One region of the Gordonia sp. G4 genome, then DNA from elsewhere that is predicted to be linked to it. Evidence: predicted binding sites of a transcription regulator. Region 1 holds the regulator's gene; the other holds the start of a gene.
What was found. Region 1 encodes LexA, which represses DNA repair genes until DNA is damaged. Its sites were predicted from a motif close to CGAACANNTGTTCG; they were not measured.
Positions count from the first base shown of each region.

Region 2: the regulator LexA is predicted to act here: its motif matches at 13,432-13,445, upstream of AC3B5T_RS10335 (HNH endonuclease signature motif containing protein).

Region 1 covers NZ_CM173442.1:3,922,082-3,937,321, forward strand. The annotation lists gene AC3B5T_RS17640 (DUF349 domain-containing protein) at 1-1,059, opposite strand, end outside; gene AC3B5T_RS17645 (class III extradiol ring-cleavage dioxygenase family protein) at 1,337-2,089, shown strand; gene miaA (tRNA (adenosine(37)-N6)-dimethylallyltransferase MiaA) at 2,086-3,006, shown strand; gene dapF (diaminopimelate epimerase) at 3,017-3,928, shown strand; gene hflX (GTPase HflX) at 3,981-5,453, shown strand; gene AC3B5T_RS17665 (HPr family phosphocarrier protein) at 5,472-5,732, opposite strand; gene AC3B5T_RS17670 (PTS fructose transporter subunit IIABC) at 5,843-7,948, opposite strand; gene pfkB (1-phosphofructokinase) at 8,023-8,988, opposite strand; gene AC3B5T_RS17680 (DeoR/GlpR family DNA-binding transcription regulator) at 8,985-9,755, opposite strand; gene AC3B5T_RS17685 (phosphoenolpyruvate--protein phosphotransferase) at 9,906-11,615, shown strand; gene lexA (transcriptional repressor LexA) at 11,593-12,297, opposite strand; gene AC3B5T_RS17695 (LysM peptidoglycan-binding domain-containing protein) at 12,565-13,104, shown strand; gene nrdR (transcriptional regulator NrdR) at 13,204-13,695, shown strand; gene hrpA (ATP-dependent RNA helicase HrpA) at 13,669-15,240, opposite strand, start outside.
Region 2 covers NZ_CM173442.1:2,319,636-2,334,875, reverse strand. The annotation lists partial or broken gene AC3B5T_RS10395 (thiamine pyrophosphate-binding protein) at 1-664, shown strand, start outside; gene AC3B5T_RS10390 (hypothetical protein) at 1,095-1,907, shown strand; gene ppk2 (polyphosphate kinase 2) at 1,969-2,919, opposite strand; gene AC3B5T_RS10380 (DUF6764 family protein) at 3,024-3,545, opposite strand; gene AC3B5T_RS10375 (SRPBCC family protein) at 3,656-4,096, opposite strand; gene AC3B5T_RS10370 (DUF4166 domain-containing protein) at 4,188-4,865, opposite strand; gene AC3B5T_RS10365 (TetR/AcrR family transcriptional regulator) at 5,004-5,612, opposite strand; gene AC3B5T_RS10360 (PaaI family thioesterase) at 5,739-6,218, shown strand; gene AC3B5T_RS10355 (glycoside hydrolase family 3 C-terminal domain-containing protein) at 6,237-8,435, opposite strand; gene AC3B5T_RS10350 (tyrosine-protein phosphatase) at 8,543-9,352, opposite strand; gene AC3B5T_RS10345 (alpha/beta hydrolase) at 9,380-10,405, opposite strand; gene AC3B5T_RS10340 (MSMEG_6728 family protein) at 10,839-11,759, opposite strand; gene AC3B5T_RS10335 (HNH endonuclease signature motif containing protein) at 11,826-13,427, opposite strand; gene AC3B5T_RS10330 (DsbA family oxidoreductase) at 13,601-14,260, opposite strand; gene AC3B5T_RS10325 (winged helix-turn-helix transcriptional regulator) at 14,307-14,705, opposite strand; gene AC3B5T_RS10320 (VOC family protein) at 14,732-15,133, shown strand; gene groL (chaperonin GroEL) at 15,186-15,240, opposite strand, start outside.

The DNA of each region.
Region 1 (15,240 bases):
GGCGGCGTCGAGCAGCGCGATCTTGGCGGTCGCATTCGCGCTGAACTCCGCGTCGCGTTCCGACGACGCCGCGTTGCGAGCTCCGAAGAACACGTCCTGGGCGGCCTTGAACCGCTGCCACAGTGCCTCGTCGGTGTCGCGCGGTGCGCGGCCGGAGGCCTTCCACTCGGCGAGCAATTCCCGGAACTTCGCCGAGGTCGGACCCCAGTCGGTCGAGCCGGACAGTTCCTCGGCTCGCGCGATCAGCGCCTCCTTGCGTTCCTTCGCACCGGCGCGCTCCCGATCGAGTTCGGCGAAATGCGCACCGCGCCGGCGGTTGAAGGCGTCGCGCGCCTTCGCATAGCGCTTCCACAGCGCGTCGTCGGTCTTGCGGTCGACGCCCTTGATCGACTTCCACTCGTCGAGGATCTCGCGCAGGCGGTCGCCGGCACTCTTCCAGTTGGTCGCGTCGGCGCCGATCTGTTCGGCCTCGGTGGCGAGGACTTCCTTGCGGGCGACGGCATCGGCCCGGGTCTTCTCGCGTTCGGCGCGGATCGTCTCGGCCACCTCATCGGCGCTGCCGACGATGGCCTCGAGCCGGCGCTGCAGCGCGGCGACGTCACCGATGACGTGCGCGTTGGGCAGCCCTTCGAGCAGGTGCTTGGCGGCGCCCTGCGCCTTGCGCGGATCGCCCGACCGTGCGGTGAGCCGTTCCTCGAGGATTTCGACCTCGGTGGCGAGATCGTCGAACCGGCGTCCGAAGTGCGCGAGTCCCTCTTCGACCGTGCCGGCCTGCCACGAACCGATCTCACGTTCCCCGTCGTCGGTCTTCAGCCACACGACACCCGATTCGTCGATCCGGCCGAAGCGGTGCGGATCGGCGGTGACGAGGTGCGTGACGACCGGCTCTGACGCGACGCCCGGTCGCGGACCGGGTTTGGGGCGCGGACCGGGTTTCGGTGAGGGCGGCGGTGCGCTCTGGCTTGTCGGCTGGCTTGCCGACGTTGCCTCCGTATCGGGTGACGTTCCGGTCGGGGCTGACGATTCGGTCGCGGGTGCCGATTCGGTCGGGTTGGTCATCTGCACGTGTCCTGCCGCTCTGTGGTGCCGCGCGTCACGGCTGCCGGTCGCTGGAGTCGATCCTCGCTGGGCATCCGATGCCCCGCGATCGCCGACGAGTACCGTTCCATTCAAGCAGTTCAGGCCCGTCGATGTGGCGTCCGTGCCGAGTTTGTGGGTCGCGGAGCGAGCGGGCCGAAAGTTCCGGCGCCGGGAGCGGAGCGAGCGGGCCGAGTGTCACGGCGCCGGGAGCGGAGCGAGCGGGCCGAGTGTTCTCGACTAGCGTCGTGGTGTGCTTGTGGCCGTCGTCTTCGTTCCGAGTGCTCCGCTGCTCGTTCCCGAATTGGCCGGTCCGGCCGCGTCCGACACCGAACCGGTGCGTCGGGCCGTGCTCGACGCGGTCGCAGGCGTGGGCGAGCTCGGTGTCGACCGATGGGTGGCTCTGGGGACCGCCGACGAGGCGACCCCCGGCAGCGTCGGCGAGCCGGTGCGAGGGACCTTTGCGCGTTTCGGTGTCGACATCCCCGTCATCACGGACACCGAAGCCACAACGGAAACGGCGGTCGACGGCGCGACGCGCCGGATGAGCCTGTCGGTCCTCATCGCCGGCTGGGTCGCCCAGCGGATGTCACTCGGCCCGCTGCGCGTGTGCAGCGTCGGGTCGACGACGCCGCCCGCGGACTGCGTGGCGCTGGGTACGGAACTGTCCGCGCGCCTCGACGACGCGACCGAGCGGGTCGGGGTCCTCGTGGTGGGTGACGGATCGACCGCGCTGACGGACAAGGCCCCCGGCGGGGGTCGTCGGGAATCCGCCGTGGAGCTGAACGACGCGGTCGTCGTCGCGCTCGCTTCGGCGGACACGACTGCGCTGGCGGCGCTCGATCCGCAGGAGTGCGATGCCGAGGGCGTCGGTGGCCGGGTCGCGTGGCAGGTGGCGGCCGGGCTCGTCGCTGACCGGCCGGTCCGGGCGGAGCTCGACTTCGCCGACGCGCCCTTCGGGGTCGGGTACGTGGTCGCGAGGTGGACCGTCGAGAACGGCAAGCGCCGGTGAGTACGCCGCCCGTGCCCATCGCGGTCGTCGGCCCCACGGCCGGTGGCAAGTCCGACCTGGCCCTCGACCTGGCCGAACGGCTCGGCGGGGAGATCGTCAACATCGACGCCATGCAGCAGTACCGCGGTATGGACGTCGGGACCGCCAAGCTCCCGCCCGGTGAGCGCCGCGGCATCCCGCACCATCAGCTCGATGTGCTCGACGTGACCGAGGTGGCGACCGTCGCGCGCTATCAGGAGGCCGCACGCGCCGACGTCGACCGGTTGCGCGCCGCGGGGCGGGTTCCGGTGATCGTCGGCGGATCGATGATGTACGTCCAGGGACTCCTCGACGACTGGCAGTTCCCGGCGACCGACCCCGAGGTCCGCCGACGCTACGAGGACATGCTCGACGAGCGGGGAGTGGGCGCGATGCACCGGTTGCTCGCCTCGGTCGACCCGGCCGCTGCGGCGACCATCCTCGACACCGACGCTCGCCGTATCGTGCGGGCGCTCGAGGTGGTCGAGTTGACCGGTGCGCCCTTCTCCGCGTCACAGCCCGTGATCGGCGAGCCGCGCTGGGGCACGATCATCCTCGCCCTCGACCGGGACACCGAGGAACTCGACGACCGGATCCGGCGGCGCACTCGGGCGATGTTCGAGCAGGGCCTCGTCGACGAGGTGGAGGATCTCTGTTCCCGCGGTCTGCGGGAGGGACGCACCGCGTCCCAGGCCATCGGCTACAAGCAGGTGCTCGCGGCCCTCGACGGCGAGTACGACCTCGCGCAGGCCGAGGAACTGACGTTCATCGGCACCCGGCGGTATGTCCGTCGGCAGCGGTCGTGGTTCCGGCGCGATCATCGGGCCGTGTGGCTCGACGCCGCCGCACCCGACCTCCTCGACCGAGCGCTGCGTGTCGTCGACCCCGACGCCCCGTAGGCTGTTCAGCGTGACTTCCGCCCCGCAGAGCAGTGCGCGCGACGGCCTGCCTTTCGTCAAGGGCCATGGCACCCAGAACGATTTCGTGATCCTCGCCGACCCGGACGCCGCTCTCGCGCTCGACGCCGAGATGGTGGCCGCGCTGTGTGACCGGCAACGAGGGATCGGGGCCGACGGATTGCTGCGCGTCGCACGCTCGGATGCCCTGCTCGCCGCCGGCGTCCTCGACGCCCTGCCCGACGGGGTGTCGGCCGACGACTGGTTCATGGACTACCGCAACGGCGACGGCTCGGTGGCCGAGATGTGCGGCAACGGGGTACGCGTGTTCGCGCACTTCCTGCGAGCATCGGGACTCGTCGACACCGACACGTTCCCCGTCGGTTCCCGCGCGGGCGCCCGGGGAGTCACCATCCATTCGTTCGACGCGGTGCACGCCGAGGTCACGGTCGAGATGGGCGTGGCACGCCTGGACGGATCGTCGGTGGTCCGCATCGGCGACGACATCTATCCCGGCGCGATGGTCGACGTGGGCAACCCCCACCTGGCATGTGTCGTCGCGGACATGACCCCGGCCGACCTCGAGGCGGTCGACTTCGGCGCCGGCGTCACCATCGAGGCCGACGACTTCCCCCACGGCGCGAACGTCGAATTGCTGACCCCGCCCGTCGAGGGCCCCGATGGGGGTCTGAGCGCGCGGATGCGGGTCTTCGAGCGGGGCGTCGGCGAGACGCGCAGCTGTGGGACCGGGCTGGTCGCGGCGGCGCGGGCGGCGCTCGACGCCCGTGGCGCCGATGCGGGGGAACTGCGCATCGGCATCCCCGGCGGTGAGGTCACCGTGACGATCCGTCCCGACGGATCGACCCTGCGCGGACCGTCGATGCTCGTCGCCGACGGGGTGCTGCGGCCCGGCTGGGCGCGCTGAGCACGATATTCGCGTGCTCGTATCCGGGCGGACATGAGACCATGGACCGCGTATGACCGAATCACGAGAAGACATCATGACCGCAGCCGATCTCGGTGTCCGGGACACCGCGGATCCGACCGGTGCGGGTCCGACCGGTGCGGACCCGACCACCGGTGAACTCCAACTGTCCGAGCGTGCGTCTCTGCAACGCGTCGCGGGACTCTCCACCGAACTGACCGACGTCACCGAGGTCGAGTACCGGCAGCTCCGGCTGGAGCGGGTGGTCCTGGTCGGCGTGTGGACCGAGGGCAGCGCGGCTGCGGCGAAGGCCAACATGGCCGAGCTGGCCGCGCTCGCCGAAACAGCCGGCTCGCAGATCCTCGACGCGGTGATCCAGCGTCGGTCCAAACCCGATCCCGCCACCTACATCGGCAGTGGCAAGGCCGAGGAACTCCGCGAGATCGTCCTCGCGACCGGCGCCGACACCGTCGTCTGCGACGGTGAACTCACCCCCGCCCAGCTGAACGCGCTGGAGAAGGTGGTGAAGGTGAAGGTCATCGACCGCACCGCACTGATCCTCGACATCTTCGCCCAGCACGCGACGTCGCGGGAGGGCAAGGCGCAGGTCTCCCTCGCCCAGATGGAGTACATGCTCCCGCGGCTGCGCGGCTGGGGTGAATCGATGTCCCGGCAGGCCGGTGGCCGAGCGGGAAGCAACGGCGGTGTGGGCCTTCGCGGTCCCGGTGAGACCAAGATCGAGACCGATCGTCGCCGGATCCGGGAGCGGATGGCCAAACTGCGCCGCGAGATCCGCGGCATGAAGAAGGCCCGGACGACGAAACGTGCTGCGCGCAAGAGTGGTTCGATCCCGACGATCACCGTCGCCGGGTACACCAACGCCGGTAAGTCCAGTTTGGTCAACGCGATGACCGGTGCCGGGGTCCTCGTGCAGGACGCGTTGTTCGCGACCCTGGATCCCACCACGAGGCGCGCCACCCTCGACGACGGCCGCGCCGTCGTCTTCACCGACACCGTCGGGTTCGTCCGACATCTGCCCACGCAGCTCGTCGAGGCCTTCCGTTCGACCCTCGAGGAGGTCGTCGACGCGGACCTGCTGCTCCACGTGGTCGACGGCGCAGATGCCTTCCCGATGGCACAGATCTCGGCCGTCCGTCAGGTCATCAACGACATCGTCGCCGAGGAGGGCGTCACCGCGCCGCCGGAGTTGCTCGTCATCAACAAGATCGACGCCATCGACGGCAACCGCCTCACCGAGTTGCGCGGGGCGCTCGGCTCGGATGCGGTGTTCATCTCGGCCCGCACCGGTGAGGGACTGCCCGAACTCTTCGGGCGGGTACGCGAATTCGTCGGGCGCGAGGACGTGGAGATGACCATCGAGGTGCCGTTCGATCGCGGCGACGTCGTCTCTCGCGTCCACAGCGAGGGCGAGGTCATCTCCTCCGAGCACACCGAGGCCGGCACGACGATGAAGGTCCGCGTCCCGGCCGCATTCGCGGGCGAGATCGCGGACCTCCGGGTCTGAGGGCCCCGCCGTCCGGGTCTAGTCCGCGTCGAGGTCCTTCTCGACGAGGGTGACGATGGCGTCGAGCGTGGCCTGATCGTCGGCCGTCACGACGACCCGGGTGCCCTTCTCGGCTCCCAGCGTCATGATCATCAGCGCCGACCCCGCGTCGACCGGGTCGCCGCCCTCGAGGCCCAGCGTCACCGGGTTCCCGGCTTCGGCGACCGCCTCGGCGATGATCGTGGCGGGGCGGGCGTGGAGGCCGACGGCGGAGCCGACGGTGGCGGTGGTGCTGGGCATGGGAACTCCTTCGGGTGGGTTGGGGTGTCGCGTGCGGTGGGTTGTGGTGCGATCCGGTGCCGGGGTCCGACCCGGATGTCGCGGGGTCGTGTGAACGTGTCGTCGTGGCGTCAGGCGGCGACCGCCTCGAGTTCGTCGAAGGCGACGGCGTCGCGACTGCGGTGGACCTGCTTGGCCGCGATCACCAGGACGGCGGACAGGACGGTACCGGCGACGAGCGCGACGAGGAACAACACCCAGTTGTTCATCGCGAAGAAGACGAAGATGCCGCCGTGCGGGGCGCGGAGTTCGACGCCGAACGCCATGATCAGTGCGCCGCTGAGTGCGCCGCCGGCCATCATCGACGGGATGACGCGGAAGGGATCGACCGCCGCGAACGGGATGGCGCCCTCGGAGATGAAGGACGCGCCGAGAAGCCATGCGGCCTTGCCGTTCTCGCGCTCCGGTTCGGTGAACAGGCCGGGACGCAACACCGTGGCGAGGGCGAGCGCCAACGGGGGGACCATGCCGGCGCACATGACGGCGGCCATGATCTGGTACTGCGCGGTGCCTGCGGTCGCCGCGTCGGCGATGCCCGCGGTGGCGAACAGATAGGCGGTCTTGTTGACCGGTCCGCCGAGGTCGAAGCACATCATCAGGCCGAGCACGACGCCGAGGGCGATGGCTGATCCGCCGGACATGCTCTCGAGACCGCTGTTCATCTGCTCGGTCAGCCACGCGAGAGGTTTGCCCAAGACCATGTAGAGCAGTCCGCCGACGATCATGCTGCCGAACAGCGGGATGACCACGACCGGCATCAGGCCACGCGCCCACTGGGGCACCGGGGTTCGAGCGATCCACAAGCACACCACGCCGGCGATGAGACCGCCGATCAGTGCGCCGATGAAGCTGGCGCCGACCGCGAGCGAGACGATGCCGGCCACGAAACCGGGTGCGATGCCCGGGCGGTCGGCGATCGCGAAGGAGATGTAGCCCGCGAGCACCGGGACCGCCAGCCCCATGATCCCCGAGCCGATCGCGAAGCTCACCGCGCCCAGATACTGCAGGAGTCCGCCCGACGGCAGGTCCCAGAGGCTGTTGTTCAGCGCGATGAAGGCACCGTCGCTGAGGGTGCCGCCGTCGTCGAGGGTCGTGTTGGCGACCTCGTAACCGGCGAGGAGGAATCCGAGTGCGATGAGCAGGCCGCCGGCGGCGACGAACGGGATCATGTAGCTCACACCGGTCATCAGCGCTTGGCGCGTGCGGCCGGCGAGGCCGACACCTGATCCCGACGACTCGTCCCCGCCGGCGTCCGCGCCGTCGGCGGTGACCCGTGTCGCATTCGGGTTGCGTCCCGCCGCGACCGCCTCGGCGATCATCGCGTCGGGCTCGTTGATCGCGCGTTTCACCCCGGACGCGATGACGGGTTTGCCGCTGAACCGGTTGCGGCCCTTGACCCCGACGTCGGTGGCGAAGATGACCGCGTCGGCCGAGGCGATCACGTCCGGATCGAAAGCGGTCGTGGCCGAGGACCCCTGGGTCTCCACCGCGAACTCGACACCGGCCCGTTCGGCGGCGTACTTCAGTGCATCGGCGGCCATGTAGGTGTGGGCGATCCCGGTCGGACACGCGGTGATCGCGACGATCCGCGGCTTCGACGGTGACTGGTCCGGGGTCTGGTCCGAATCGCTACGTACCGGCGAGCTCTCGGCCTTCGCGGTCGACACCGCCGTGTCCGCGGTCGCCGGGGAAGCGGTTGCCGGGGCAGCCGGAGCCGGCGGCGCGGGATCGACGGCCTCGTTGACCAGCTCGATCACGCGCTCCTCGTTCTCCGCCGCGCGCAGCGAGGCCACGAAGTCGGGCCGGACGAGCGAGCGGGCCAGCGAGCTGAGGAGTTTCATGTGCGCGCTGGCACCACCTTCGGGGGCGGCGATGAGGAAGACCAGGTCGGCCGGCCCGTCCGGTGCGCCGAAGTCGACCTTGCGGGACAGTCGCGCCATGGCGAGACTGGCCGCGGTCACCGACGCGGTGCGGGCGTGCGGGATGGCGATGCCGCCGGGAAGTCCGGTCGCGGACTTGGCCTCCCGGTCGAGAGCGGCCCGCGCGAGATCGGCGGGATCGGTGGTCCGGCCGGCCGCGGCGAGCGCATCGGCCAGGGTCGTGATGACGGCGGCGGGATCGCCGCCGGCGTCGACGTCGAGACTCACCGTCTGTGCGGTGATGATCTGCTCGGTCATGGGATGTCCTTCGGTGAACGGGGTGGAACAGGGCGGGGGTATCGGGCGGGCGGTCCGGGTTACGGGATGTGGCGTCAGGTCATGCGGGCGGCTCCCGACAGTTCGGTCACCCGGACGCCGGGGAGGTCGAGGTGGTCGGGAGTCGGAGCCTGTGTTCCCGCCAGTGAGGCAGCCGCGGCGCCATACGCCACCGCAGACCGGAGGCACTCGGCGGGCGAGGCCCCGGTGCTCTGTGCGATGAGGAAACCGGCGAGCGAGGAGTCGCCCGCGCCGACGGTGCTGCGCGGGACGATCGGCGGAGGCGTCGCCGACCAGGCGCCCGACGCGGTGACCAGGACGGCGCCGGCGGACCCGAGCGTTGCCAGGACGTTGCCGCCGATCTCCTCCGCGATCGTGGTCGCGGCCTCCACCACGGGTCCGAGATCGTTGCGGGAGAGAGCGTCTCGGAGTATGGCCGGGTCGGCGCCGGTCAGCTCGGCGAGCTCGTCCTCGTTGGGTTTGATCAGGTCGACGCGACCGGCGACGACGGCACGGAGCGGAGCGCCGGAGGTGTCCACCGCGACCCGGCATCCGGCGAGGACGAGGTCGTCGGCGATCGAGCGGTACCAGTCATCGGGAACGCCGGGCGGCAGCGAGCCGCAGAGGGTGACCCAGTGCGCGGAGTCGGCGTGAGCGCGGACGAGTCCGACGAGTGCTTCGCGATCCTGCGTCGTCAGGGCGACGCCCGGCGCGTTGATCTTGGTGGTCGTCCCGTCCGACTCGGCGATGGTGATGTTGGAGCGGACCTCGCCGTCGACGGGCACCGCGTCGTAGGGGAGTCCGAGGTCGTCGAGTGCGGTGCGCAGCGGATCGCCCGACCGGGCGGGGAGCAGGGCACGGGTGGACAGACCGGCGGCCGCGACGACGCGGGACACGTTGACACCTTTGCCGCCGGGTTCGGTACGGACCACGCCGGCACGCTGCACCTCGCCGCGGGCGAGCGGTGCGCCGAGTTCGAGGGTGCGGTCGAGGCTCGGGTTCGCGGTGACCGTCACGATCATGCGATCACCACCTCGACGCCGCGCGCGGACAGGGCCGCCGAGAAGGCCGGGTCGATCCCGGAGTCGGTGATGAGGACGTCGACGTCGTCGAGCCCGGCGAACGAGGACAGATCTTCGCGGTCCATCTTCGAGCTGTCGGCGAGCACCACGACGCGTTGTGCGGCCGCCACCATCGCCGCCTTCACCGCCGCCTCGTCGGGGTCGGGGGTCGACAACCCGTGGGACTCGCTCAGACCGTTGGTGCCGAGGAACGCGGTGGTGACGCGCAACCGGCGGAGTGCGTCCACCGTCTCGACGCCCACGGTGGCCTGGGTGAGACCGCGGACGCGTCCGCCGAGAGCATGGAGGCCGTCGGGATGGGTGCCGGCCAGCAGACCGGCGATGGGCAGGCTGTTGGTGAACAGGGTGAGTCTCCGATCCGGCGCGGTGGCCTCGGCGGCGCGGTAGGTCGTGGTGCCGGCGTCGAAGAGCACGGAACCGCCGTCCGGCGGCAGGAAGCGGATCGCCGCGCGGCCGATCGCGGTCTTCTGTTCGATCTGGCTCGACTCGCGCTCGTCGATCCCGAGTTCGCCCAGAGCCCGCATGACCTCGGCGCGGACGGCACCTCCGTGGACACGCTGCAAATGCCCGGCACGCTCCAGAACGGCGAGGTCTCGACGGACGGTCTCGCTGGTGACGTCGAATTTCTCGGCGAGCGCGGCCACGGATGCCCGCCCCGCGACGCGCACCTCGTCGACGATCGCCTGTTGTCTCTCCTCGGCGTACACATCGCTCCGATCTGAAGGTTCCAGCCACCCCGCTTGTTGAGGCGTGTGGGATTGGATGTTGTAGTAATTGTGTTTACGCCTGTTTGTGTTGACAAGTCAAGCACTTTTTGTAACGGTGGTCACATCGATAGTCGAGTGAGAGGCAAGACGATGGCGCAGATCCTGACAGGGACCCCGGTGGTCGGCGGACTGGCGCACGGTCCGGCGCTGTGGCCGGGCGAGCGGCCCGATCACTCGCCGGAGACGCTCGGCGTCGGCGTGGAGATCCCCGAGGAGCGCCGCGCCGACGAGGTGACGCGCTTCGCCTCGGCTGCCGGGGCCGTCGCTGCGCGACTGCGCACGCGCGCCTCCCAGAACACCGGGGTGGCCGCGGAGGTGCTCGCGGCGACCGCGGGGCTGGCCGAGGACCGGGGATGGATCGGTTCCGCGACGGCGCTCATCACCAAGGGCGCCTCCGCCGAAGCCGCGGCCGTCGCGGCCACCGAGCAGTTCGCGGCGGTGTTCACCAAACTCGGCGGGCTGATGGCCGAGCGGGTCACCGATCTCAACGACGTCCGCGACCGCGTGCTCGCCGAACTGCTCGGCCTGCCCGAGCCGGGTGTGCCGACACCGCAGGTGCCGTCGGTGCTGCTCGCCGACGATCTTGCGCCCGCCGACACCGCCGGCCTCGACCCGGCGAGCACGATCGCGCTCGTCACCCGATTGGGCGGCCCCACCAGTCACACCGCGATCATCGCGCGGCAGCTGGGGATCCCATGCGTCGTCGCGGTCACTGATCTGGCCGAGATCGAGCCCGGCACAACCGTTCTCGTCGACGGAACAACCGGTCGCATCGAGGTCGAGCCCGATGCGGACACGGCCCGGGCACGCGTCGAGGAGGACCGGCGACGCGCCGAGGTCGTCGCCGGCTGGACGGGTCCGGGGCGCACCGCCGACGGCGTGGGTGTGTCAGTGCTCGCCAATGTCGCCGACGGATCGTCGGCACGGGCCGCGGCCGGACACCCCGTCGAGGGTGTCGGACTCTTCCGCACCGAACTCGCCTTCCTCGAACGCGCAGACGAACCGTCGGTGGACGAGCAGGCCGGGATCTACCGTGAGGTCCTCGGTGCTTTCGACGGGCGGAAGGTGGTGATACGCACCCTCGACGCCGGCTCGGACAAACCGCTCCGCTTCGTGACGCATCCCGACGAGTCCAATCCGGCGCTGGGGGTCCGTGGGGATCGAATCGCCCTGGCGCATCCCGAGATCCGCGCACATCAGCTCGACGCGATCGCGCTGGCCGCCGTCGGCTCGAAGGTCGCGCCGTGGGTCATGGCGCCGATGATCGCCTCGCCGGCGGAGGCGCGGGTGTTCGCCGCGGAGGTCCGGGGTCGGGGTCTGGTCGCGGGGGTCATGATCGAGGTGCCCGCGGCGGCGATCCTCGCCGAGGCCGTGCTCGCGGAGGTGGACTTCGTGTCCATCGGTACCAACGATCTGACGCAGTACACGATGGCGGCCGATCGGATGTCGGCCGATCTCGCCGGGCTGACCGACCCGTGGCAACCCGCCGTGCTCAGCCTGATCGCGGGTGTTGCCGCCGCGGGTGTCCGACAGGGAAAGCCGGTCGGGGTCTGCGGTGAGGCGGCCGCCGATCCGAATCTCGCCTGCGTCCTCGTGGGTCTCGGGGTGACCTCGCTGTCCAGTGCGCCCGCCGCGGCCGCCGCGGTGGGGGCCAGGCTCGGTGCGGTGACCACACAGGACTGCCGTGCTGCCGCCGACGCCGCGCTGGCCACGTCCGATCCTGCCGCGGCGCGCGAAGCGGCCGCGGCAGTGCTCGACCGTTCGGTCGGCGGAGAGGTCAGATTCGCCGCATCACGGTGACGACCTTGCCGAGGATCACGGCGTCGTTGCCCGGGATGGGATCGAACAGTTCGTTGTGCGGCATCAGCCACACGTTGGCGCCCTGACGCTTGAAGGTCTTCACCGTGGCCTCGCCGTCGATCATCGCCGCGACGATGTCGCCGTTGTCGGCGACGTTCTGCTGCCGGACCACCACCCAGTCGCCGTCACAGATGGCCGCGTCGATCATCGATTCGCCCACGACGCGCAGCAGGAACAGCGAGCCCTCGCCGACCAGCTCGCGAGGAAGCGGGAACACGTCCTCGACCGCCTCCTCGGCCAGGATCGGACCACCGGCCGCGATACGACCGAGGACCGGCACGAAGGTCGGCTCGGGTAGTTGACCGGCCGAGGGGGTCTCCGGCGACGGCGGCTCGCTCGGGGCGATGTTGACCGCGCGGGGCCGGTTCGCATCTCGCTTGAGCAGGCCCTTGCGTTCCAGCGTTCGCAGCTGGTGGGCGACCGACGATGTCGAGGCGAGCCCGACCTCGTCGCCGATCTCGCGGATGCTGGGCGGATAACCGCGCTCGCGAACCGAGCGGCGGATCACCTCCAGGACCCCGAGCTGTCGCGGGGTGAGTGAGGCCTCGGCGGCGGCGACGTCGATCGGGGCCTCGTCGTCGACTCCCCGCGCTCGGCCGCGCCTGTCGCCGGTGTCACTCATGTTCAGTTCCTCTCGTCTTCGGAACGTGCAGGTAGATGGCCCGTGGGATGTCCGGTGGGGATGTTCAGCCGGGTCCGAGCCTAGCGGAGTGCGACCCTCACCTCAAACATTTGTTCGATGTGTCGCGAGACTTTGTCGGTGCGCCGTGCTACAAATTCGAACATCAGTGCATCGAACACCTGATCGAAGTTCGAACACCGACAGCACCACACACCACACCAGAAGATCTCACCCAGAGGATCTCGCACCGAACACTCGGAGGGCACCATGCGCACCGACACTCTCGTCGCTCCCGTCCGTACCGACCGTCCCGACACCGTTCGGGCGCGTACCGATCGCGCCGATCGCGTCCGGACCCGTGCCCCGCTGTCCGACGGTCGCCGCCCGGTCGACAACCGGCCGGCAGGCAACCGTCCGGCGGGCGGGTCACCGCTGACCCCGCGTGTCGGCGCCACGAGCTGCGGCTCGGCGGTGGGGTCCAGGGGCCGGGGCCCTCTCGCGCCGGATGCCGCGGTGTTCCGTCGCCGTCGCCGCACCGCGGTGGCGGTCCTCGCCGGCGTCGGGCTGGCGTTCGTCGTGTGGGTGTTCGGCGTCGTCGGCCAGAACTACTCGGACTCGATGACCCCTGCCGCCGTGAGTGCGGAGGTCGTCCACGTGCGCGCGGGGGACTCCCTGAGCACGATCGCCGGCCGGGTGGCGCCGGAGATGCCGCGCGAGATCGTGATCGACGAGATCGTCGCGATGAACGATCTGCCCACGAGTGCGCTGCAGGTGGGCCAGCCCCTGCTCACCCCCCGGTACCGCTGAGGCCGGGCGGTATCCTCGATGTCACAGGGGCCGGCCGAGAAGCGGCGGGGCGCACGGATTCGGTGCGTTCCAGCGTCCCGCGACCTGCGTGAGGACACGATGCGCTGCCCCTTCTGCAAGAACGACGACACCAAGGTCATCGACTCGCGTGTCGCAGACGAAGGGCAGGCCATCCGACGCCGCCGCTCGTGCGTGGAGTGCGGCCGCCGTTTCTCGACCGTGGAGAGCGCCGTGCTCGCCGTGGTCAAACGCAACGGTGTGACCGAGCCGTTCAGTCGCGAGAAGGTGATGCGCGGTGTCCGACGCGCCTGTCAGGGCCGACACGTCGCCGAGGACGCACTCGCCCAGCTCGCCCAGCAGGTGGAGGACACCGTGCGCGCCAGCGGATCGGCCGAGATCCCCAGCAACGAGGTCGGTCTGGCGATCCTGGGTCCGCTCCGCGATCTCGACGAAGTGGCGTACCTGCGGTTCGCCTCGGTGTACCGGTCGTTCGACTCGGTGGAGGATTTCCAGCGCGAGATCGACGACCTGAAGTCGGCGTCCGGCGGGCGGGCCGACACCGTCTCAGCCGAGCCGGTCCAGAGCTCGTAGGACCCGTTTCTCCGAGACGGGAAACGCGGTACCGAGACGCTGGGCGAACAATCCCACGCGTAGTTCCTCGACAAGCCACTGCGCTTCGTCGTCGACGATCGCCCGTCGGTGTTCCGGCACCTGTTCGAGTCGTTGGGCCCACCGTTCGACTACTCGATCGATGACCGCCACACCGGCCTGGTCGCGCGATGCCGACCCGGGCAGCGCCTCCAGACGTGCCTGCGCACCTTCGAGGTAGCGCGGCAGGTTCTCCAGGTGCCGTCGGGCGGTGGCTGCGACGAATCCGTCGAACACGAGGTGGTCGATCTGCTCGGCGACGTCGTCGGCGGCCAGCGAACCGGCGTGCCGGTCGATCGCCGCCCGGACCGGCGCCATTCGTTCGAGCGCCGCGACGGCGAGCGAGAAGTAGTCCGGTGCGGCCTCGGTGATCCGTGGCCGGATACGCTCCAGGAAGCCCGAAAATGCCTGTGGTGAGCGAAGAGCCGTCAGCTCGGCGTCGTCGACGCCGGCGACGGTGTCCCGGATGGCCCGTCGTGTGCAGTCGGCGAGCAGCGCCTCGGTGTCCGCATACGGGCTCTGGCTCAGGGCGAGTCGGGCCGCCGGGCCCAGGGATCCCGCGATTCGCTTGTGCAGCGGTGGTATCGCCAGATCGAGGAGGGCGACGATGCCGCGACGCAGCAGCCGGTCGCGGGTCTCGGGAGTCGCAGCGTCGACGGCGAAGACGCCTCGCGTGCGTCCCTTCTCGTCGGACACCGCGTCGATCGTCGGGTACCTGGTCAGCCGTTGTCCGGCGACGTCGACCGTCTTCTGGTCGGCGAGCGTGCCGATCCCGTCGGCGGTCCAGTTCCGGTACAGCGTGCGTGACACCGTTCTCGGTGCCGCCGGCGTCCGGGTCTGCTGTAGCTCGGACAACGAGTCGGCCCGGGCGATGATCTGTCCGGATCCGTCGGCGACCGCGAAATGCATCCGAAGGTGTGCCGGTACCCGGTCGGTGTCGAAATCGGCTGCGGTGACCGTCATCCCGGTGATCGCGGAGAGTTCGCGAGCGAGCCCCGCGGTCAGCGGTTCCTTGCGCGGGGTGAGCCGGCCGAGGGCCGCCTCGGCGAACCGTTGGGCGGGGGACATGCTCTTGCGCAGCTGTTTCGGCAGGGTCTTGACCAGCGCGGTGGCCAGTTCGGTACGCATCCCGGGGACCGACCAGTCGAAGCCGACCGGGCGGATGTGGGGGAGCAGTGCCTGTGGGATGACGACCGTGACCCCGTCGTCGGGTGCGCCGGGCTCGAACCGGTACCGCAGTTCGAGTCGTGTGTCGCCCTGCTGCCATGCGCCGGGGTAGTCCGTCGGAGCCACCTCGGTGCCACCCGTGACGTCTTCGGGACGCAGGTCGAGCAGATCGGGCTCGGCGCGCCGGGCCTTCTTCCACCAGGTGTCGAAGTGACGTGCGGAGGTGATGTCGGGCGGTAGGCGCCGGTCGTAGAACTCGAAGAGCTGATCCTCGGTGATCACGAGACCGCGGGTGCGCGTGCGGTTCTCGACATCGGTGGC
Region 2 (15,240 bases), 1.6 Mb from region 1:
TGGCTACCGCACAACGGAGGTCAGGCAACGGATCTCGGCGTCGTCGAGGTGGCAGGACGTCCCCGTCGCCGGTGAGGTGACACCCGGTCGCGTCGACCCGCGGGCACTGACGATCGCGCTCGACGAGATACTCCCGGCGGAGCGCGTCGTGTCGATCGACTCCGGGAACTTCATGGGCTACCCGTCGACGCATCTGTCGGTTCCCGACGAGAACGGCTTCTGCTTCACCCAGGCCTTCCAGTCGATCGGTCTCGGTCTCGGCACGGCGATCGGCGCGGCGTTCGCACAGCCGGGCCGGCTCCCGGTCCTCGGCACCGGTGACGGCGGATTCCTCATGGCCATCGCCGAATTGGAGACCGCGGTGCGGCTGGCACTGCCGCTGGTCGTCATCGTCTACAACGACTCCGCCTACGGCGCGGAGGTACACCACTTCGGCGACGCCGACATGACGACGGTGACGTTCCCGGAGGTCGACATCGCCGCGATCGCCCGCGGTCACGGCGCGACGGGCGTCACGGTCACCGGACTCGACGACCTCGACGAGGTCCGGGAGTGGGTCGGCTCGCTGTCCTCACCCGAACCGTCCGGGCCACTGATCATCGACGCCAAGATCACCGACGACGGCGGTTCGTGGTGGCTCGCCGAGGCGTTCGCGGGTCACTGACCCACCGGGATTTTGTAGCGAAAATGCGTGCTATTTGCCAACTTTCGCTACAGAACCCCGGTGGGCGTGTGGCGTCGTCGAGTCGCAAGCCATGACACCAAGGTACTCGCCAAAACGTTCGACGACGAAGTTTCTCCACAACCTGCAGGCGTTGAGAGTTGTTGTGTTGCAGCGCATATCACTTGCACCCCAACGGTGAACGAACCATGGTGGACTGTGGTGAACACAAACCCCACCAGTCACACCCGAGACCGGCGCGTCAGGGTCACGATCGGGCACAACTCGACCTCAGCACATTCGCACCGCCCCCGTCGCCGAACTCGGCGGTGCCGCCTGTGCCCACTCGAGCCAGACCATCCGCCGACGCGGCCGCCTGGCCACACCGCGCCGGTCCGGTGATCCACGCGCATGTCTCGGTAGCCTCGTGGCTGTGCGTAGCTTCCTCAGTGCCTTGCTGACACTTGTCGCGATTGCGGCGACCGTCCTCGCCGTTCCGTCCTTCTGGCTGGATCAGCGAATCGTCGATCAAGCGGGATTCGTCTCGACGGTCGCGCCGATGGCGGAGAACCAGGAGGTCAAGGAGTATCTGGCCGACGAGATCGCCGCGCAGGCGACCGCCCGGACCGATCTGCCGATCGCCGGCGTCCTGGTGCGCCCACTGGCCGGTCGCTACACCGAGAGCGAACAGTTCCAGCAGGACTTCGCCGACGTCGTCGGGCAACAACACGCGTTCCTCTTCGAAGAGCCCGCGCCGGGCTCGGACACCTCCGTGATGCAACTCGACATCACCGCCATGATCAACCGTGCCCTGAACCTGTCGGGGGGCAACGCGATCCAGGGTCCGGTCGTGGTGGAACTCACCAACGGCGCCTCGGGCCTCGAGGCGGGCCGGTACGCCGAGGTCGGTGGCCAGATCACGTTGCTCGCGTGGGGTTCGGCCGCCGTGGCCGTGATCGCCGCGGTGCTCGCACTGCTGGTCGCCCGCCGGCGCGGAACCGTGTTCGCGTGGCTCGGACTCGGCGTGGTCGCGGCCGGCGTCTCGACCTGGGCCACGGGCCTGTTCTTCGCCGACCGCGCCAAGCAGGAGGTGGCCGGCGCCGAGAGTTCCGGGCGGCGGGTGGCCGAGCTCATCATCGACGGCGCCTACGACGATGTCACCCGGCTCGCCCTGATCGTCGGCGGGGTGGGCGTCGCGATGTTCGCCGTAGGTGTCCTTGGGCGGTTGATCTCCGGGCGGCGCTGACAAGCGGGCGTGACCGGGACGACGTCGCCATGATGCTCCGTCGTCCGAATCTGCCCGGTGCCTACTCCCCGATCACGTCTGCGGCACGACCGACGATCAGCGGATCGGGCGTACCCACGAACGACTCGTTCTTGCCGTCGTAGTCGAAGAGACTCAGCACGTGGCGCATCGCGTTGATCCGGGCACGTTTCTTGTCGTTGGACTTCACCACCGTCCACGGCGCGTGATCGGTGTCGGTGGCGGCGAACATCGCCTCTTTCGCCTCGGTGTAGGCATCCCACTTGTCGAGCGAGGCCAGGTCCATGGGGGACAGCTTCCACTGTCGCACCGGATCGATCTGACGGATGGCGAACCGGGTCCGCTGCTCGAGCGGGGTGACCGAGAACCAGAACTTGACCAGGTTGATCCCGTCGTCGACGAGCATCTTCTCGAACGCCGGGACCTGGGCGACGAACTGCGTGTACTGCTTCGGGCTGCAGAATCCCATGACCCGCTCGACGCCGGCCCGGTTGTACCAGGAGCGGTCGAAGAACACCATCTCACCGCCTGCGGGCAGGTGCTGGACGTAGCGCTGGAAGTACCACTCGGTGGCCTCGCGTTCACTGGGCTTCTCCAGTGCGATGGTGCGCGCGCCGCGCGGATTGAGATGCTCGTTGAAGCGTTTGATGGTGCCGCCCTTGCCCGCGGCATCTCGACCTTCGAAGACCAGTAGGTGCCGCTGGCCGGTCTGCTTCGACCACTTCTGCAGTTTCAGCAGCTCGATCTGCAGCCGTCGTTTGGTGACCTCGTACTCGCGGCGGCTCATCCGCTCCTCGTACGGATAGTCCTCGCGCCAGGTGTCGACGACGTTCCGTTCGGGCAGGGTGAGCAGAACCGGGTCGTCGTCGTCATCGTCGTTGACCGTGAAGTGGGTCGTGTCGTGGAGGTCGACGAGTTGCTGCAGCGCTTCGCGGCCGTTCAGCACGCTGAAGTCGGGGCCGATCTGGGTCGCGGGATCGTGGAGGTCGGTCACTCCACAACGATAGGACGAAGCGACGAACGACGCCCGACGCTCCGGTGAACGGCCGTCGCGCCGGGCGTGTTCTGTCTCTCAGACCTCGTGCGATGAACCCGAGGTCAGTTCCTCAGGTCGATCGAACCGGAATGCAGGCAGGCCTTGCCGGTGCTGGTGTCGAACGCGGCCGCGAAACCACCGCTGCACCGGGCACCTTCGGGACCGGCGTAGGCCTCGCCGCCCCAGCCACCCACCGCCACCGTGGTGCCGCCCCGGCGGGCCTGGGCGATCGACAGCGCGCTCGGTCCGGTCGTGACCGAATAGGCGTTGCCCCGGGTGTTGGCCCCGGCGAGGGCCGACGAGCCCGGCTGCAGGTTGTAGGCCGCGGCGTTGCCGCCGTTGTCCGACACCGAGACCGCGGTGCCGTAGCCACTGTTCTCATCGGCGGTCGCACGACTGCCGAGTCCGGCCTTCGCACCGCATCCGCTCCGTCCCTCGACCCGCTCGACCTGATGTCCGTTCGACACCGAGCAATGCGTCGAGGCCGAGGACACCCCCTCGCCCGACAGCCCGGCGAAACCGACACATCCGGCGACCCCCGCCGCCAGGACCAGACCGCGAACGGCAAACTTCTTGATTCTCAACTGCTTTGGCCTCCATTGCTCGGGCGCCCCGGTACGGAACGCCCTCAGCGTACCCGCGCTCCGCACCGCGGAGGCAACGATCGACCCGCCACGTCGGGTAACGATTGTCCTCAGGCCGCCGCGCGCTTCTCCACTTCGGTCGTGAGTCCCTTGCGAGCGGTGTCCACCGCCATCTTCTGCGCGCGTCTCACGATGAGGCCGGGCAGCTTGATCTTCAGCTCGACGTCGAGGTCGAACCGGACCCGCGCACCCTTGTCGGTCTCGGTGACCGTGTACTTGCCGTGCTGCTCGCTCAGTTGATTCGACTCGATGAGGTGCCATTCGCACGAGTTGCCGGTCCACTCGTAGGTGCACGTCTGTTCGTCGGAGATCCCCGCGGCGGTGACGACCATCCGCACCTTCTCCGGCGTGCCGTCGTCGTAACTGGTCAGGATCTCGGCTTCCTTGTGCGGGCCCGACCAGTCCGGCAGGGACTCGATGTCCATGAGCACTTCCATCACCACCGCGACCGGGGCGGCGACGTCGAATTCGATGTTCGCTGAGACAGCCATGCGCTGAACCTACCGCGCGCCTGCGAAGCCGATGCGAAGAACTGTCGACGACGTGTCGAACCCGTGGTGAGGTCGCCCGCCGCAGTGCGGGTCAGCTCTCACGGTCCACGAGGTTGACCGGCCACGCCTCGTCCGGGATGTCGCGCAGCGAGCACGCCTGGTCGACCGCGGTGAACCAGCCGCGGAAATGCATGATCTCGCCGATGACCGGATTGCGGACGGTCGCATCGCACCGGAAGCGGTCCCGTTTCTCGTCCCACCCCTCGATGTACTTCATCTGGGCGGTGAAGAGTCCCCGCATCCCGACCTTCGGTCCGCGTCCGAGCCAGCGCATCGGCCCGCTCTCGAGCAGCAGTTCGCCGGACCGCGTCACCGACGGCTCGATGGGATACAGGAACTCGGGACCGTCGCCGAAATAGTCGACCAGGCCCGTGCGCCCGGCCACCAGCAACGAGTTCAGCTTGCGCGGGCCGGTCGTGTACTGGAAGGTTCGCAGCACCGCGAGCGATTCCCGCTCGAGCTCGTCGGAGTAGCAGTAGTAGCCCTGGGTGAAGGGCACCATGCGACTCGTCTTCGAGGGCAGCGCATTGCGCTTCGCGTAGTGCCACAGCGCGGGCGGCGGCAGCGCCGAGGAGATGTACACCGACTCGTAGATCCCGCTACAGATCTGGGCGACATTGGAAGTCGAATCGATGCCGTAGCGCCACGCGACGTTGGGATGGAGACGGTCGAAGTCCGAACCCAGCGCATGCCGGAAGACCGGCGTCATGGCGTCACCCTCCCCGAGCTCACCCACCATTCGGGCCGGCGCCGACGATGAACGGGCGCAGGCCAGGCGTCACCGCGGCGGTGACGACATGGTGAACCTACTGACGGAGCACACGCGTGTCCAACGTCTCGCTCCCGTTCAGAGCCGCTCGACCGCGGCGTCGCACAGGCTCGCCAGTTCGGCGATGACGCGATCGAGGGGTTCGACGCTGCGCTGTGTCTGACACAGCCCGACCGCTCCCTCGACTGCCGCGATGGTGAGGTTGGCCAGCGAGTCGGCGCGGTCGCTGTCGACGCCGTCGACCACCAGCCGGGCGGTGACCAGGTCGGCCCACCGCCGCAAGATCTCGGCGGATGCGTCCGCCACCGCGGGCTCGCTGCGTCGGGCGAGTCCGCCGGCGAGCACCGGACAACCGAACTGGAAATCGGTGTTGACCAGTAGACGCCGCCACACCCCGCCGATCTCGCGCATGGTGTCGGCCGGGGTCATCGCGGTCGGGCGCCCGATTCGCTCGGCGATGAACTCACCGGCGTAGCGGACCGCCTCGGTCATCAGTTGGGTCTTGCCGCCGGGAAAATGGTGGTAGATGGACCCGCGAGGGGCGGAACTCGCGGAGATGACATCGCCGATCGAGGTGGCGGCGACGCCGTCGCGGCCGATCAGATCGGCCGCATGCACGACCATACGTTCACGCGGGCCACGGTCGTCCGCGCCGGTGATCACGGACTCGGCGGGATGTGACGTCATGCGGCAACTCCTATGCAGACCTTCATACAACCGATGTCCTGGGCAAGCATACATAGCATCGGCCGAGGTCATTCCGCCTGAGAGGAACCGGGCTGCATATGCACACCTTCATAATTTCGCTCGAGTATGCAACCATGCATAGTCATGACGACGACCGACGCACCGACCGACCCCTCCGCCATGTCCGGACTCGAACTACTGCGTGCCTGGCAGGCCGGCGGCGCGGGTTCGGATCGCCCGAGTATCGGCAGACTGCTGGGCATGGTGCCCAAGCAGATCGATGAAGGCGAGGTCACCTTCGCCGTGACCCCGCAGCCCGATTTCGCCAACCCCCTCGGCACCGTTCACGGCGGCATCTGCGCCACCCTGCTGGACTCGGTGATGGGGTGCGCCGTGCACACCACCCTGCCCGCCGGTGTCGGGTACACGACGCTGGAGCTCAAGGTGAACTACATCCGCTCGGTCGCCGTCGACGCCGGGGAACTCACCGGCGTGGGCACCGTCATCCACGCCGGGCGCACCACCGCGACAGCCGAGGGCAAGGTGTTCTCCCACGACGGCAAGCTCGTCGCCCACGGAACCACCACGTGCATCGTGTTCCGCTGACCCGGCCCGGACCACGGGTCAGTCCGCGCGCGCGGCCGTGATGATGCGGGCGATGTCCTCGCCCCTCATCCCGAAACCGGCGAGGCGTCCGAGGGGGATCGACGCGAGCATCCGCATCATGTCGATCCCCAGCGCGTCGTCGCCCGCACCCATCAGGGGGTTGTTCTCCGCCAGGGAGGCGAGCGCTTGCGCCGCAGCCGGATTCGCCAGGACCTCGCCCAGGGTCGAGTTCTCGTCGATGGGCAGGTCGACCTCGTCCCCCGCGAGTTCGACCGTCGCGCTCAGCCGGACGTCGCGGCTCGACGCCCCGGCATGGATCGCGTATTCACCCGGTTCGACGATCCAGCGGTCGACCCGTGTGTCCCAGTACGCGAGGTCGTCCCGGTCGATCGTCACCGAGACGCTCTCGTTCTCACCCGGTTCGAGGTCGCGGGTGACCGCGAAACCCTTCAGCTCACGCGGCGGTCGCCCGACGCGCGAGTCCGGCTTCGACGTGTAGATCTGGACCACGTCGCGCCCGGCGCGGGTTCCGGTGTTCGTGACCGTCACCTCGACGTCCACGCCCTCACCCGGTCCGTTCGACGCGACCGAGAGATCCGAGTACTCGAACGTCGTGTAGGACAACCCGTGCCCGAACGGATACGAGACCTCCATGTCCCGCGCGTCGTACCAGCGGTAACCCACGTAGATGCCCTCGCCGTACCGGATGTGCGAGTTCTCGTTCGGGAAGTTGAGGTACGCCGGGGTGTCCTGCAACCTGACCGGCACGGTCTCGGTGAGCCGCCCCGACGGGTTCACCACGCCGACGAGCACGTCGGCGATCGCTCCGCCCCCGGCCTGCCCGAGAAGCGCGCCGTCGAGGACTGCGGGAGCCGCTGCGATCGGTCCGAGGCGGAGGACTCCGCCGTGGGCGAGCACCACCACCGTGCGGGGTTGCACCGCCAGGATCTCGGTCAGCAGCTCGATCTGCTCCGCGGGCAGTTCGATGTCGTCACGGTCGAAGCCCTCCGACTCCTGCGACGCCGCCAATCCCAGGAACACGACTGCGACGTCGGCCTCGGTCGCGGCGGTGATCGCGTCGGCCGAATCCACCGGGGAACCGTCGGTGGAGAATCCCTGGGCGTAGGTCACCGTGTGGCCGGCCGCCCGGATCTCGTCCACCGGTACATCGAGGCGTGTCGGATTCACGTGCGAACTGCCGCCGCCCTGATACCGGGGTTCGCTCGCGAACGCTCCGATGACCGCGACGGATTGCTCGGCGGCCAGTGGGAGAACGCCGCCGTCGTTCTTCAGGAGGACGATGGACCGGCCGGCCGCCTCCCGCGCGAGACGGTGGTGCAGATCGAGATCGGCGACGGCCCGGTCCGCGCGGCCGGCGACGGCCCGCTCGGCGAGTTTCCGCACCGCTCGGGCCGAGCGGTCCACGGCCGCCTCGTCGAGGTTCCCGTTCTCGACGGCATCGACGACCTGCGCGTCGGTCCTGCCCCCGGAACCGGGCATCTCGAGATCCAGTCCGGCCGCGACCGCGCGAACGCGATCGGCGACGGCACCCCAGTCGGAGACCACCACACCGTCGTAACCCCACTCGCCGCGCAACAGGTCGGTGAGGAGCCAGCGGTTCTCCGCGGCGGAGGTGCCGTTGATGCGGTTGTAGGAGCACATCACCGTCCACGGAGCGGCCGAGCGGATGATGTGCGCGAAGGCGCGGAGGTAGATCTCCCGCATCGGCCGGGGATCGACGTCGGAGCTCGACCGCATCCGGTCGTCCTCGGCGTTGTTCAGCGCGAAGTGTTTGAGCGATGCCCCGACCCCCATGCTCTGGACGCCGTCGACCCAGGCCGCGCCGAGCCGGCCGGTGACGAACGGGTCCTCGGCGAAGTACTCGAAGTTCCGCCCGCTCCGGGGATCTCGTTTGATGTTCACACCGGGACCGAGGAGAACGTCGACGTCGAGGCCGCGGGCCTCTCGTCCCAGCGCTTCGCCGACACGACGGATCAGTCCGACGTCCCAACTCTGGCCGAGACCCACCGCTGGCGGAAAACAGGTGGCGGGTTCGCTGTCGGCGAGACCGAGATGATCGGTCGCGCCGGTCTGCTTGCGGACTCCGTGCGGGCCGTCGGTCAACGTCAGCGCGGGAACCGGGCCGACCGCCTTCGTGGTCCAGAAATCGGCGCCGCTGCCCAGCGCGGCCTTCTCGGACAAGCTGAGTTCACTCATCCCACGACACTACCGACCAGAGTCGACTCTCAGCTCGGTCGCGGGCAGTACGTCCTGGTGGCCACCGGACCGGATCTCCTGGTCCCACTGCGCAATTCACGGCGAACTCACCCCTCGAGGTAGCGGTCCCGGAGGGCTCGCCGGTCTTCGGCATCCAGGCCCAGCGCCTCGCTGAAGTAGCCCTCGATCCCGCCGAAACGAGTGCGCACCTCGTCGAAGGCCGCGTCGAGGTAACCGGCGTCGACCCCCAGTACGCCGACGAGCAGTTCGGGATCACCCCCGGCCGCGGCGAACCCGTCGAAGATGTGCCCGAGCGACGGGATGAGACGTTCGTTGGTGAGGAGGTAGTCGCGGTACACGTCGTCCGCGGGCACTCCGAGCAAGGTCAGGAACGCCGCGGCTGCCCACCCGGTTCGGTCCTTGCCGGTGGTGCAGTGCACCAGGGCCGGCGTCGTCCCATCGTCGAGCAGCCCTCGAAAGAACCGAGTGTAGGCGGCGGTCGCACTGGGCAACGTGATCATCTCGCGATAGGTCCCGGAGATCATCGCGCGCGCCTTGCCGCCCGACAACATCTCGCCTGCCTCCGCGACGACGGCGGGATCGGCGAGAACCGCACCGATGTTGGCCGGAATCGACATCTGCGCATCGGCGAGGACGTCGAGAGCGATGTTCGACGCACCGGGCAGGACGGGATCCGGGATGGCTTCGCTCTCGTGCTCCGACCTGAGGTCGTACACGGCCGTCAGCCCCAGCGCCTCCAGCGCGGGTACGTCGGAGACGTCGAGGGCGGAGAAGTCCGTCGAGCGGAACAGGAGCCCGGATCGGACGGTGCGGCCGTCGACGGTGCGCCAGCCGCCGAGGTCGCGCAGGTTCGGCAGGCTCGGGATGGGGCTCGGCGCACCGGGGGTCGCAGTCACGGTCACATCGTGACAGATCTCCGGCGGTCAGTCGGTGAGCGCGCGTTCGAGCATCGGCCACGACTTCACGAGCTGGTCCTGCCAGTACGGCCAGGCGTGCGTACCGGGTGTGTAGTCGACGGTCGCGGGGATGGCGAGTTGCTTGAGCCGGCGGTCGAGATTCAAGGTGCATTGGTGCGTCGCGGCCTCGATCGCGCCACCCACCGCGATCTGGTCGATGTAGATCGTCGTCTTCCCGTCGATTCCCTGGCTCTGCAACTGGTCATGCGGCCCGGGAACCCCCGTGCCGGTGCTGATGTAGATCGCCTTGCCGCGCAACTTGTAGGCGTTGACGACCGGATCGTGGGCACGCCACCCCGGGGACCCGACCGGACCCCAGATGTTGGCGATGTCACCCCCTCCGCGGCCCTCGACCACCGCCCGGATCGCCAGCCGGCCCAGATTCGTACTCGTCTCCGCACATCCGCTGTAGGACGCGACGGCCCGGTAGAGCTCGGGCGCGGACTCGGCGAGGCTCAGCGACGACGTCCCCGCCATCGAGATCCCCGCGATCGCATTCACCCCGGTCGTATTCAATTTCTGGTCGATGAGCGGCGGCAATTCGCTGGTCAGAAAGGTCGTCCATTTATTGCGCCCGAGAACCGGGTCGACTTTCACCCAGTCGGTGTAATAGCTGTATGCGCCCCGCATCGGCACGACCACGTTCACATTCTTGTCGGAGACGAAATCGACGATGTCGGTCTGCTCGAACCAGTGCCCGGTCCCCTCTCCGCCACCGGCGCCGTTCAGCAGGTAGAGCGTCGGCCGGGGCACCGATCGGTCCGCCGGCATGAGCACCCGCACCGGCACACTGCGTTTCATCGACGGCGAGTAGACCGACAGGTCGAGGACCCGGCCGTCGGCGACCGCGCGGGCCAACGCCTCGGCCCGGGTCGATCCGTTTCCCGGTTCCGCGCCGGTAATCGACGGAATGGCCAGCGTGACAACGAGTGCCGCGATCGAGATCATGGTGGCGACCAGGCGTCGGCAGAGAGCACCATCCGCTGCGGACATCACAGTCCCTTCACATCCCTACCGCTCACATCACAGCAACCGCGCCGTCGTCTCGACAACGGAATTCACACGTGGAGATTTCGATCCGAATACGTTTCACCATACGCACCGGGGCGAATCCCGTCCGCATTACTCCGCCGGCGACGATTTCCGTTCATGTCGCGGGTCAGCGCGATAAAACCAAGATTCGAAGCGTTTTCACGATGACAAATATCGCGTACCGCGAGCACAGCGCGCCTGAGCAGCAATTCTGGCCTCCCGGTACGCCGAATCGACTGGTGAGCTCTGGCCGGAAACGGTGCCTGTACATCGCTCGGCACGGGGGGCTTCGCTGCGACCGGCCGACGAAGATTCGGCCGATCGGACGACAACGCAGACCGGAGGACGACGATCGGGCGAAACCAGAGCGGACGACAACACTGCCCTGGATCGCTCAGGGTGTCACGGACGCGGGGAACAGTGTGCGCGGGTTCTGCAGCAACGCCGGCGGGGTGACGGCCGTCCGCTCGAGCGTGCCGGTCCACCGGACGCGGCGGCGATGCGGCGTGAGCGTCTTCCCGCGAGTCGAGAACTCGTAGTCGCCGTCCACCACGCCGAGCACGAGCGTGTCGACGTCCGCCGCACCGGTGTTCTGCGGTGGAAGGATGGCGACCTCGTCCCCGGCCGCCAGGTCGGAGACGAACGACGCCAGCACGCGGAGGTCCTTTCCCGGCCGACGCCCCGGACTGCGCTCCTTCAGCAGCGTCCGGAGCGACGCGTCGGCGCCCGCCGTCGCGTCGACGTCGACGCCGGACTCGGTGCCGAACCCGACGATCCGCCGACGTCGGAATTCGGCGTACTGCTCGTCCGAGGTCGCCCGCACAATCCACACGGTGCGGGTCGGCGCATCCAGGTCACGGACCTCGGCGACGGGCGGATCGGGCCAGAAGTACGGTTGCTCGTCATCGACGTCGTCGAACACGGCGCCGTAGAAGTCCGGCGCCTTGCGGAGCAGCGCGGCACGATGACTGCGATGCAGCCTGTCATCGCCCAGCCACTCGGGCATCCGACCCTGCGCGGCCAACTCGGACTGGGGTCGCCCCACCACATCGGGCGCGAACTCGGCGATCATCGCCGCGGTGCTGTCCGCACGCCCTTCGCGGGTCCACACATCGACGACGGCGAGCCCGTAGGCGACCAGTGCCGGGGTGTGCCCGCGCCACATCATCACCGCGGGATGATTGGTCCAGCCGTAGTCGAAGAGTTCGAGCGCCCGCAGGATCTGCAACGTCTCGACCCGCTGTTTGCCGAGCCTGGCGGGGTCGAGGACCTCGGCGGAGCGCCGGAAATCCGGGTAGGGCAGGAACGTCTGCATCGTCCTCGCATACCCACTACGACCGTGCACTCACACGTCGGCCGCGACGCGCAGCCGACAAACCGTTCAGAACGGTGGTGGGTTGGCGGCGTTCCACGCGTCGATCTCGCGACGGTGGGCGGTGGTGCGGGTGGCTCGCTGCTCGGCGAGCTTGCTGCGTGCCGGATGATCGGGCGGGCGTCCGGGAACGAGGTAGCCGAACAGGTCGCGGCCGTTGAACGCGTTGCCGACGAAGGTGTGTCCGGTCGGGGACTGGAACCAGGCGGTCAGGTACTCGTCCTGGTAGTCGCGCCACATGCCGAAGGTCTTGATCCGGTGGTGAAAACGGCACAGCGGCTTGAGGTTGCGCTGCGACGTCGGACCACCGGCCCGTGGTGATTCGTGGTCGAACGGGATGGTGTGGTCGAGATCAGCCGTCCACACCGGTGAGTTGCAGCCGGGGAAGGTGCAGCACAGCTCACCGCAGCGCACCAGGGTCTGCAGCTTGCGGCTCGGGGCGTATCGGGAGCCGGCTGCGGCATCGGCGCCGGCGTCGGCGTTGACGAAAGAGCGTTGCGCGTCGGCGAGCAGTGATCGCATGGTGTCGGCGTCGATCAGTCCGTGTCCGTCGAGGAACCCGGGGTCGTCGTCGCGGCCGAGCAGCGTAGACAAGTTCACCACGATGTGGAACATCGGCACCGGAACAGGCACAGGCGCATAGCCGGCGTCGGATGTCGGGCCTGCATCGAGACCGTCTGTCTCCAGGCCTGTTTCGGCTTGCGGGTCGTCGAGGTCGACCGGTGCGGGCGCACAGTGTGGGCAGCGGCACGGAAGCACATCGAGGTGGGCGGCGAGCGCGATCAGGGCATCGACGCGTCGTTGCTGTGTGGTGCGAGGGTCGTCGTGATGCACTGCGGCGGCCATCGCGTCGAGCTGGGTGTTGAGTTCGGCGGCGTCGGTGACGGGCAGGGTGCCGGTGATACGAGACTGGCCGGGTGTGAATCGGTCGGGTGCGATGATGATCTTGCGGTCGTCGCCGGCGCGTTCGCGGCGGCGACGAACCGCATCGGGGGCATGCTTGGCGACGATCGAGTCGACCAGGATGGTGAACTGGGTGGTCGACATCGGTGGGCGGGCCAGGATCGCCTCGGCCAGATGAGCATCGACGGTCGGCACGTCGGCGTCGGGCACGAAGTCGGTACGTTTCATGGCGATGGTGAAGCGTCGCTGGTCGATCCGCCCGTAGGCCAGGGTGTTGCCGGTCAGCATGAGCCGGTAACGCAGGACATCACCTGTGCGGATGAGATCGCGGGCCTCGGCGGCGGGGATCATCAGCGCGGCGCCGAGTTCGGCGGTGGCCTGGTCGAATCCATCGGGCCCGTACTCGGCGTACGGATCGATCCCGGCGGCTGCGTCGGCCGCGCGCCGGTGCAGTTCGTCTTCGGACGAGGCCTGGCCGTCGTGGTGTTCGGTGCGGCGCAGCTGGTAGTCGAGTTCGCGTTCCTCGTGCAGCAGACTCGCCGCAGTCAGGAGTCGGTAGGAAGCGGCGGAGGTGATCGACGCGCAGTGGGTGATGACATCCACCAGCTCGGTGGCCGACAGTTCGACATCGGAAAGCACTGCAGGCAAGGACAACTCGGACTCGGACTCATCGCCCGAGATTCCTGCGCCCTCGCCCCCGAATTGCATGAAACCAATATATGACCGACCACCGACAAGAATCGCCGACCGCGTCAGACGGTTCCGAAACTCACTCCAGCACAGGCTCCGACGTGTCGGTCCCCGCCTCCGGCAGTACACACACGCCGTCGACGCAGACTGCCGCGTCGTCGTCGCCGATCATCTCGAAGCGCACCGGCGGTTCAGACACGATCGACCGCCTCGGCGCGGACCTTGTCGAGGGCCTGGGTGAACGTCTCCGGCGCCTGTGCACCAGAGACGCCGTATTTGCCGTTGATGACGAAGAACGGCACACCGCTGATCCCGTACGCCCGCGCCTGATCGATGTCGGCGGCGACGGCAGCGGAGTACTCCCCCGACTCCAGCGCGGCGAGGACGGCGTCGCGCTCGAGGCCGACATCAGCCGCCAGATCGGCCAGTTCCTCGGCGCGGCCGACGTGCCGCCCCTGCTCGAAGTACGCTTTGAACAGGCGCTCGGCCAGATCCGTCTGTCGGCCATGCGCTTTCGCGAAATGCAGGGTTTCGTGCGCCTTCAGTGTCTTGGTGTGCTGCAACCGGTCGAAGTCGTAGTCGAGACCGACGCCGGCGGCGATCTCACGGACCTGGTCGAGCATCCCCCGGACCTGCTCGGCGGGCATGCCCTTGTGCCGGACGAGGAAGTCGATCTCCGAGCCGTCGAAGTCGACCGGTGTGTCGGGGGCGAGCTCGAAGCTGTGGTAGGTCACCTCGACGTCGTCACGCCCGGCGAACTCCGCCAGTCCGGCCTCGAACTTGCGTTTGCCGATGTAGCACCAGGGGCAGGCGATGTCGGACCAGATGTCGACGGTGATGGGAGCACTCATGGCCGTCTCAACACCTCCCGGATCGAGAACGTTCCCGGGAGTGCACTCACGCTCGGTCGAGCGATCCGGGCACCCCGAGCAGGTCGTCGAGATGCGCTCGCGACCAGTCGCAGAGACCGTGGACCGTCGTGACCAGGTCTCGACCGGCGTCCGTCACCGTGTAGTCCACCCGCGGGTTCGCGCTGCGATGGTCGTGACGATGGATCAGTCCGTGCGCTTCGAGGTCGCGCAGCGTCTGGGTGAGCACCTTGTCGCTGATCGTCCCGATCGACCGTTTCAGCTCGCGGAATCGGCGGGGTCGCTGCCGAATCTCCTCGAGGACGGTCAGACCCCACTTCGTCGACACCACGGCGAAGACCGACCGCGCGAGTCCCCGGGCCCGCTCCTCGGCCTCGGACGACGGCCCGGCGGACCCACTCACCTCGAAGTTCGTACTGCCGCTCATCCGCCTGCGCTCCTAGCGTGGGGTCGATGCGAGTGCTGAAGACCTACGCCAGAGTATTCGTCGCCGACCTCGACGAGTCGCTACCGCTGTACGAGACCCTCGTCGGTGCATCCGCCGATCTCCGTTTCGCCTTCGAGAGGGCCGAACTCGCCGCCGTCGGCGACTTCCTCCTCATCGCGGGGGCCGACGACGATGTCGAAACCTACCGGTCCACCGTCGGACCCGTCATAGTCGATGATCTCGACGCACTCATCGCGCTGATCACCGGCACGTCCGCAGCCGTCGTCATCGGAGAATCACACAGTGCGACAGGACGATTCGCCTACCTTCGCCACCCCGACGGCGCGGTCCTCGAATACGTCGAGTGGTCGCCGGAGATCGTCGCGACCGTGTTCGCAACGCCGAAGGCCGGCCACCCTCTCGGGTGACCGGCCTTCGGTTGGAGCTGCGTTGAGTGAACGCAGGGATCTGATCAGGAGATCAGAAGCCCATTCCGCCCATCTCGTCGCCACCCGGCATGGCCGGTGCGGCGTTC